DNA from 2 places in the Micromonospora sp. WMMD987 genome. Region 1 is predicted to be linked to the other one. Evidence: predicted binding sites of a transcription regulator. Region 1 holds the regulator's gene; the other holds the start of a gene.
What was found. The regulator HrcA, encoded in region 1, represses chaperone genes, less so after heat shock. The targets are predictions, from matches to a motif close to GGTTNGCACNCTCNNNNNGAGNGTGCNAACC.
Positions count from the first base shown of each region.

Region 1 (4,413 bases):
CTTGGCGATGCCCTGCACCACGACCAGCCGGGGGACGTCCGCGTCGACGTGGCCCCGGGAGGTGACGGCAAGGTCGAGGGTGCCCCGGCCGACGGCGGTGACCACGGCAGCCACGGTGCCACCCCGACCGTCGGCGAGCAGCAGTTCCTCGCCGACGTGCACCCGCTGCACGGTGGCGGCGTGGTGCCCTTCGGGGCCGTCCAGGGTGAACCGGTCGGCGGTGGGCAGCGACTCGACCAGGAACAGCGACGCGGACACGACGGTCAGGCGTGACCGTTGAAGGCGTCGCGCATCCGGGAGAAGAAGCCGCCCTGCTTGCTCAGCTCGGCGACCTCCTCGCCCCGGGTCTTGGCGAAGTCCCGCAGCATCTTCTCCTGGTCGGCGTCGAGCTTGGTGGGGGTACGCACGTCGAGGTGGACGTAGAGGTCCCCCCGGCCGGTGCCGCGCAGGTGCGGTACGCCCCGGGCGCGCAACCGCAGCGTGCTGCCGGGCTGGGTGCCGGCCTTGACGTCGACGGTCTCCTCGCTGTCCAGCGTCTTGATGGTGAGCCGGGTGCCCAGCGCGGCGGCGGTCATCGGGACGGTGACCCGGCAGTGCAGGTCGTCGCCCTTGCGGGAGTAGACGTCGTGCGGGCGCTCGTGGATCTCGACGTAGAGGTCACCGGCGGTGCCGCCGCCCGGGCCGACCTCGCCCTGCTGGGCCAGCCGGATCCGCATGCCGTCCTCGACCCCGGCCGGGATCTTGACGGTCAGCGAGCGGCGGGTCCGCACCCGGCCGTCGCCCGCGCAGGTGGGGCAGGGGTGCGGGATGGTGGTGCCGTAGCCCTGGCAGACGGTGCACGGTCGGGCCGAGACCACCTGCCCGAGGAAGGTGCGCTGCACCGACTGCACCTCGCCCCGGCCACCGCACGCCTCGCAGGTCGCCAGGTGGGTGCCGGCCGCGGTGCCCGCCCCGGAGCAGGTGGTGCAGAGCACGGCGGTGTCGACGGTGATCGGGGCCTCGACACCGAAGGCGGTCTCGTGCAGGTCCAGTTCCAGCCGCAGGATCGCGTCGGCGCCCGGCCGGGTACGCGGGCGCGGACCACGCGCGCCGCCGGCCGCGCCACCAAAGAAGGCGTCCATGATGTCCTGGAAGCCGACGAACGGTCCCGCCCCGCCGGGGCCACCCGGGCCGCCCGCGCCCCCGCCGCCCGGGGCTAGCGGGTCGCCGCCCAGGTCGACGATCTGCCGCTTCCGGTCGTCCGAGAGGACCTCGTACGCGGCGTTGATGTCCTTGAACTTCTCCTGTGCCTCCGGGTCCGGATTCACGTCCGGGTGGAACTGCCGCGCCAGCTTGCGGTAGGCGCGCTTGATCTCGTCGTCGGAGGCTTCCCGGCTCACGCCGAGAATGCCGTAGTAGTCCCTGGCCACTGCGTTCCGTGTCCTCATGTTCGTCTCGCGTTGCGCCGGTCGGCGGCCGGAGCCGGCCGTCGGCCCTGACTGGTCAGTTCTGGGCCAGCAGCTCGCCCACGTAGCGTGCCACGGCACGCACCGTGGCGATGGTGCCGGGGTAGTCCATCCGGGTCGGGCCGAGCACGCCCAGCCCACCGACGATGGTGCTGCCCGGGCCGTATCCGGTGCTGACCACCGAGGCGGCGCGGAGGTTGTCCACCTCGTTCTCGTCGCCGATCAGTACCCGGGTGGTGCTCGGTTCCGCCTCGCCGATCAGCTTGAGCAGTACGACCTCCTCTTCGAGCGCCTCCAGGATGGGTCGCAGCGAGCCCTGAAAGTCGAGCAGGCCACCCCGGGTGAGGTTGGCGGTGCCGGCCAGCGCGAGCCGCTCCTCGGTGCGCTCCACCAGCGTTTCCAGCAGCACGGTGGACAGGGTGGTCATCGCGCCGCGCAGGTGCGGCGCGCTCTCGTCGACCAGTGCCTGCACCAGCGGCGGAGTGTCGGACAACCGACACCCGACCAGTTTCTCGTTGACCAGCCGGCGCAGGTCGAGAACGTCGTCGGCCGGCACCGGCGCGGCCAGCTCGACCAGCCGCTGCTCGACCCGTCCGGTGTCGGCGATCATGACCAGCATCAGCCGGGTGGTGGAGATCGGCACCAGTTCCAGGTGGCGCACCGACGAGCGGGCCAGCGACGGGTACTGCACCACGGCGACCTGCCGGGTGAGCTGCGCCAGCAGGCGTACCGTGCGGTGCACCACGTCGTCCAGGTCGACCGCGCCGACCAGGAAGCGCTCGATGGCCCGGCGCTCGGCCGGGCTGAGCGGCTTGACCCGGGAGAGCCGGTCGACGAAGAGGCGGTAGCCGCGGTCGGTGGGCACCCGACCGGCGCTGGTGTGCGGCTGCCGGATGTAGCCCTCCTCCTCCAGCACCGCCATGTCGTTGCGGACGGTCGCCGGGGAGACCCCGAGCTGGTGCCGCTCGACCAGCGTCTTGCTGCCGACGGGCTCCTGCGTGGCGACGTAGTCCTCGACGATCGCCCGCAACACGGCCAGTTTGCGGTCGTCGAGACCCATCTCCCACCTCCTGGTGCACGTCGACCGGGGCAGCCGCTGCCCCGGCAACCGCTCTGGCACTCGACTGTAGCGAGTGCCAGTCTACGTCGGCAGTACCGCCGCCGTGATGATCAACGACGGACCGTCGGTGCGGTCGACCCCGACGGGCGGCCGGAGCGGTCGCTGACCGAACGTCGAGGCCAACGTCACCAGTGTCGCTCTGGTGCGCCCTTGCCGGCAGCCCCTACCGTGACGGCATGACTGAACCACCTCGCCCGCCCGGGTCGGGGGACGGCTTCCCGCCGGACCCGACCGCTGGCCAGGGCTCGCCATACGAGCCACCCACCGCACCACTGTCCGGTGCCCCGGGGTCGGGCGGCTATCCCCCACCCGGGGGGTATCCGCCACCCCCCGGTGACCAGCCGCCGTCGGGCGGTTACGGTCCGCCGGCCGGCTACCCCCCGGCGGGTGGCGGATATCCGACCGGCGGCGCGTACGGCGCACCGACCGGCGGTTACGCCAACAGCGAGGACAAGACCTGGGCGCTGGTCGCGCACTTCGGCGGGGCCGCCGGCGCGCTGATCAGCTTCGGCCCGCTCGGCTTCGTCGCCCCGCTGATCGCCTACCTGGTACGCGGACAGCAGTCGCCGGCCGTCCGGGCGCAGGCCCTGGCCGCGCTGAACTTCCAGATCCTCTGGTCGATCATCGCGTTCGTGCTGCTCTTCGTGAGCTGGTGCCTGCTCTTCCTGCCCAGCATCGCGGTCGTGGTGATCCAGATCCTGTTCGGGATCATCGCCGGCATGAAGGCGAACGAGGGTCAGGCCTACCGCTACCCGATGTCCGCCAGCTTCATCAAGTGAGCCCCGGCCGGCCGCTCCCCCGGCCGGTCGGGCACCGCCGCCGGCCCCGGCGTACCCCGGCAGGGTGCGCGGCGGGCCGGCGGAACCGCGCTCAGGGCAGCAGGTCGCGGACCACCGCGTCGGCCAGCAGCCGGCCGCGCAGGGTGAGCACCGCCCGCCCCCGGGGGTAGGCCGCCGGGTCCAGCAGCCCGGCGGCGAGCGCCCGGTCGGCACCGGCACGGCCGGCGTCGTCGAGCGCGGCCAACGGCAGGCCGGACGCGAGCCGCAGCCGCAGCATCACGTCCTCCATGTGCGTCTCGTCCGACGTGAGCACCTCGCGGGCCAGGCCGGGTGAGTGGCCGGCGGCGAGCCGTTGCGCGTACGTCGTGGGGTGCTTGACGTTCCACCAGCGCACCCCGCCGACGTGGCTGTGCGCCCCCGGGCCGAGGCCCCACCAGTCGGCGCCGGTCCAGTAGAGCAGGTTGTGCCGGCACCGGGCCGCCTCGGTGCGTGCCCAGTTGGACACCTCGTACCAGGAGAAGCCGGCGGCGTCGAGGGCGGCCTCCGCGGCCAGGTAACGGTCCGCCGCCACGTCGTCGGAGGGGTACGGCAGCTCACCGCGCCGCATCCGGGCGGCCAGCCGGGTGCCGTCCTCCACGATCAGGGCGTACGCGCTGACGTGGTCGGCCCCGGCGGCGACCACCTGGTCGAGTGAGGCGGCGAAGTCCTCGGCGCGCTCCCCCGGCGTACCGTAGATCAGATCCAGGTTGACGTGGTCGAACCCGGCGTCGCGGGCCTCCCGGGCGGCCTCGGCGGCCCGCCCGGGGCGGTGGGTGCGGTCGAGGACCGCCAGCACCCCGGCGGCGGCGGACTGCATGCCGAGCGAGATCCGGGTGTAGCCGGCGGCCCGCAGGGTCTTCAGCGACCCGGGGGTGACCGACTCGGGGTTGGCCTCGGTGGTCACCTCGGCGTCGGCGGCCAGCCCCCAGGTGCGGTCGATGCCGTCGAGCAGCCGGGCCAGGTCGTCGGCGGGCAGCAGGGTCGGGGTGCCGCCCCCGACGAAGACCGTGTCGACCCGGGGCGGCGGGGT
Region 1 is NZ_CP120861.1:5,566,628-5,571,040, forward strand. It holds gene O7612_RS23440 (16S rRNA (uracil(1498)-N(3))-methyltransferase) at 1-258, opposite strand, end outside; gene dnaJ (molecular chaperone DnaJ) at 264-1,409, opposite strand; gene hrcA (heat-inducible transcriptional repressor HrcA) at 1,483-2,505, opposite strand; gene O7612_RS23455 (DUF4870 domain-containing protein) at 2,742-3,344, shown strand; gene hemW (radical SAM family heme chaperone HemW) at 3,436-4,413, opposite strand, start outside.

Region 2 (4,413 bases), 590 kb from region 1:
GGCTCCGGCTGCTCCGGCTTCTCGACCACCAGGCTCTCGGTGGTCAGCAGCAGCCCGGCGATCGACGCGGCGTTGGTGACCGCGTTGCGGGTCACCTTCACCGGGTCGATGATGCCGGACTTCACCAGGTCGACGTACTCGCCCTCGGCGGCGTCGAGGCCGTTACCCCAGTCCTGGCCGCCGACCTTCTCCACCACCACGTAGCCGTCGTGGCCGGCGTTCTGGGCGATCCAGCGCAGCGGCTCGACCAGCGACTTGCGCACGATCGAGACGCCGACCTTCTCGTCACCGGTCAGGCCGAGGTCGTCGTCGAGCACCGCGCGGATCTGGGCCAGCGCGGCGCCGCCGCCGGGGACCGTACCCTCCTCGACCGCGGCCTTGGTCGCGGCGATCGCGTCCTCGATGCGGTGCTTGCGCTCCTTCATCTCGACCTCGGTCGCCGCGCCGGCCTTGATGACCGCGATGCCACCGGAGAGCTTGGCCAGCCGCTCGGCCAGCTTCTCCCGGTCCCAGTCGGAGTCGGACGCCTCGATCTCCTTGCGGATCTGGGCGACCCGGTCGGTGACCTCGGCGGACTTGCCGCCGCCGTCGATGACGGTGGTGTTCTCCTTGTCGACCACGACCCGCCGGGCGGTGCCGAGCGCCTCCAGGCCGACCTGGTCGAGCCGGTAGCCCAGCTCCGGGGCGACCAGCTCGGCGCCGGTCAGGATCGCCATGTCCTGGAGCATCGCCTTGCGCCGGTCGCCGAAGCCGGGGGCCTTGACCGCGCAGACCTTGATGGTCTTGCGGATCGCGTTGACCACCAGGGTGGACAGCGCCTGGCCCTCGACGTCCTCGGCGACGATCAGCAACGGCTTGCTGTTCTGGAGGACCTTCTCCAGCAGCGGCAGCAGCTCCTCGATCGCCGAGATCTTCTGCGTGGTGATGAGGATGTACGGGTCGTCCAGCACCGACTCCTGCGACTCCGCGTCGGTGACGAAGTTCGGCGAGATGAAGCCCTTGTCGAACTGGAGACCCTCGGTCACCTCCAGCTCGGTGGTGAGGGTGGAGCCCTCCTCGACGGTGATGACACCGTCGCGGCCGACCTTCTCCATCGCCTCGGCGATCAGCGCGCCGATGGTGGCGTCCTGCGCGGAGATCGTCGCGACGTGCGCGATCGACTCCTTGTCGGCCACCTCCACGGCCCGGCCGAGCAGCGCCTCGGAGACCTTGGTGGCCGCCGCGTCGATGCCCCGCTTGAGGCCGGTCGGGTTGGCCCCGGCGGCCACGTTGCGCAGGCCCTCGCGCACCATCGCCTGGGCCAGCACGGTCGCGGTGGTGGTCCCGTCGCCGGCGACGTCGTTGGTCTTCGTCGCCACCTCCTTGACCAGCTGCGCGCCGAGGTTCTCGTACGGGTTGGTGAGCTCGATCTCCTTGGCGATGGTCACACCATCGTTGGTGATCGTGGGCGCACCGAATTTCTTGTCCAGGACGACGTTGCGCCCGCGCGGGCCGAGGGTGACCTTGACCGCGTCCGCGAGGGCGTTGACACCGTGCTCCAGCAGGTGCCGGGCGTCGTCCGAGAAGCTCAGGATCTTCGCCATGAATGTCCCTTCGAAGCGACGTCGCCCCGGCCCGGCGAGCCGGACCGGGGCGACGACACTGGAATCGGTTGGTTACTTCTCGATGACCGCGAGAACGTCGCGGGCGGAGAGCACCAGGTACTCCTCGCCGGCGTACTTGATCTCGGTGCCGCCGTACTTCGAGTAGAGGACGGTGTCGCCGACCTTGACGTCGAGCGGCACGCGGTTGCCCTTGTCGTCGATCCGGCCGGGGCCGACGGCGAGGACGGTGCCCTCCTGCGGCTTCTCCTTGGCGGTGTCGGGGATCACGATGCCCGACGCCGTGGTGGTCTCAGCCTCGTTCGCCTGGACCACGATGCGGTCCTCGAGCGGCTTGATCGCAACCTTGGTCGCGGTAGTCACGGGCATACCCTCCTGGGGTACTTGGTTTCGTTGCCGGCCGAGAGTCCGACCAGCGTCAATTGCCACATGCCACCGGGCGGGGCCGTCGTCGCGGGTGCCGGTCCGCCTGGCGTTCAGCACCCGGACCGGGTGGCCCGGACGCTGGCACCCTCGGGGTGAGAGTGCTAATCGCAGGTTATTCCTCGGCTAGCACTCCGTCAAGGAGAGTGCCAACGAGACACCTCCCCGTGTCGCCCCGGTCCCGCACCGGACCGGACAATGGGCCGGTGGATCTGGACCAGTTCGCCGCCCTGCGTACCCCCGAGGGGTCGGCCGTGCTCGCCGCGGCGACCGAGGTGGCCGGCGGTGACCCGCTGGTCGCGGCGGCGGCGCTGCGCTCGCGCGGGGTGCCGGCCGGGCTGGCCGCCGCGGCGCTGACCCAGGCCGAGCTGCGCCGCCGGGCGGTCGGCAAGTTCGGCCCGGAGGCGGCCGGGATGTTCCTCACCCGCCCCGGCCTGGAACAGGCCACCCGCCGCGTGGTCGCCGACCGGCGGGCGGCCAGGCTCGCCGCCGCCGGGGTGCGCACCCTCGCCGACCTGGGTTGCGGCCTCGGCGCCGACGCGCTCGCCGCCGCCCGCGCCGGCATCCGGGTGTACGGGGTGGAGGCCGATCCGGTCACCGCCGCGCTGGCCGCCGCCAACGCCGAGGCCGCCGGGCTGGCCGCGATGTTCACCGTGGAGCGCGGTGACGCGACCGCGTTCGACGTGACCCGGGTCGACGCGGTCTTCTGCGACCCGGCCCGGCGGCGGGCCGGCACCGGTCGACGGATCTTCGACCCGGACGCCTACTCGCCACCGTGGGACTTCGTCACCGGGCTGGCCGGGCGGGTGCCGCACACGGTGGTGAAGGTGGCCCCCGGTCTCGACCACGCGCGGATCCCGGCCGGGACCGAGGCGGAGTGGGTCAGCGTCGACGGCGACCTGGTCGAGGCGGCCCTCTGGGGCGGGCCGCTCGCCGAGGTGCCCCGCCGGGCGACCGTGCTGCGGTCGGCGCACGGCCACCAGCTCACCGGCGCGGGCGAGGCGGAGGCGACGGTCGGACCGGTCCGGCGCTACCTGTACGACCCGGACCCGGCGGTGGTCCGGGCGCACCTCGTCGCCGAGCTGGCCGGCACGCTGGACGCGACCCTGGCCGACCCGAGCATCGCCTACCTGTACGCCGACGCCCCGCGGCCGACCCCGTTCGGCCGCTGCCTGGAGATCGTCGACGTGCTGCCGTTCTCGCTGAAGCGGCTGCGGGCGCTGCTGCGGGAGCGGCGGATCGGCCGGGTGGAGATCCTCAAGCGGGGTTCGGCGCTGGTGCCCGAACAACTGCGCCGGGACCTGAGGCTGGTCGGCGAGCATCCGGCCAGCCTGGTGCTGACCCGGGTGGCCGGGGCGCCGACGGTGCTGATCGGCCGACCGGTCGCGCAGGCGGGTACACCGGACTAGCGTGACCGGCATGGCGGGACGGGCCACCGCGGCGACCGCGCTGCTGACCAAGCGGAAGATCGCGTACCGCACCCATCCGTACGACGTCTCCCCGGACGCGCCCGACTACGGCGCGCTGGTCGCGGCGGCGCTCGGGGTGCCGCCGGAGCGGGTGTTCAAGACGCTGGTCGTCGAGGTGGACGGGGCACTGGCGGTGGCGGTCGTCCCGGTCACCGGCGAGCTGGACCTCAAAGCGCTGGCGGCGGCGCTGGGCGGCAAACGGGCCGCGCTGGCCGACCGGGCCGTCGCCGAGCGGAGCACCGGATACGTGCGGGGTGGGATCAGTCCGCTCGGCCAGCGACGCCGGCTGCCGACGGTGGTGGACGCCTCCGCCCTGGCCCACCCGACCGTCTACGTCTCGGCCGGCCGCCGGGGGTTGCAGCTCCAGCTCGCCCCGGCCGACCTGGTCGCCCTGACCGGGGCCGGCACCGCGCGGATCGCCGCCGGCTGACCGGGCCGGGCGACGGTGGTCGCCGGCCGACCGGCGACGACGGCCGGGGCGACGATCCGGGGGCGACGGCGGTCGCAGAACGGACACGCAGTGTGATTGCCGGACGGGTGTCCTGGTGGTGACAACCGCGTTGCTGAATTGTTACCGCCGCCAACAAACTTCTGACCTCGGCACCCTTGCGCCCGAGATGTGAGCGGGAATACGTTGCCGGACACAACAAAACACCGACCACTCCTTCCCCCACCCTCGAAAGGACCCGTGCAGACATGCGCAAGGGCTTCCTCACCTTCGCCGCCGTCGGCCTGCTGGCCACCGGCAGCATGGCCGCCTGTGGCGACGACTCCAAGAGCAACGAGGCCGGCGGCGGCACCGACAAGAAGCCGAAGATCGGCGTGATCCTGCCGGACAGCAAGTCCTCCGCCCGCTGGGAGACCGCTGACCGCAGGTTCCTCAAGGAGGCGTTCGACGCCGCCGGTGTCGAGTCGGACAT
Region 2 is NZ_CP120861.1:6,152,048-6,156,460, forward strand. It holds gene groL (chaperonin GroEL) at 1-1,583, opposite strand, end outside; gene groES (co-chaperone GroES) at 1,656-1,970, opposite strand; gene O7612_RS26080 (methyltransferase domain-containing protein) at 2,231-3,433, shown strand; gene ybaK (Cys-tRNA(Pro) deacylase) at 3,444-3,923, shown strand; gene O7612_RS26090 (substrate-binding domain-containing protein) at 4,190-4,413, shown strand, end outside.
Region 2: a site for HrcA is predicted at 2,104-2,134, ahead of groES (co-chaperone GroES). Genes of this name have one in related genera too.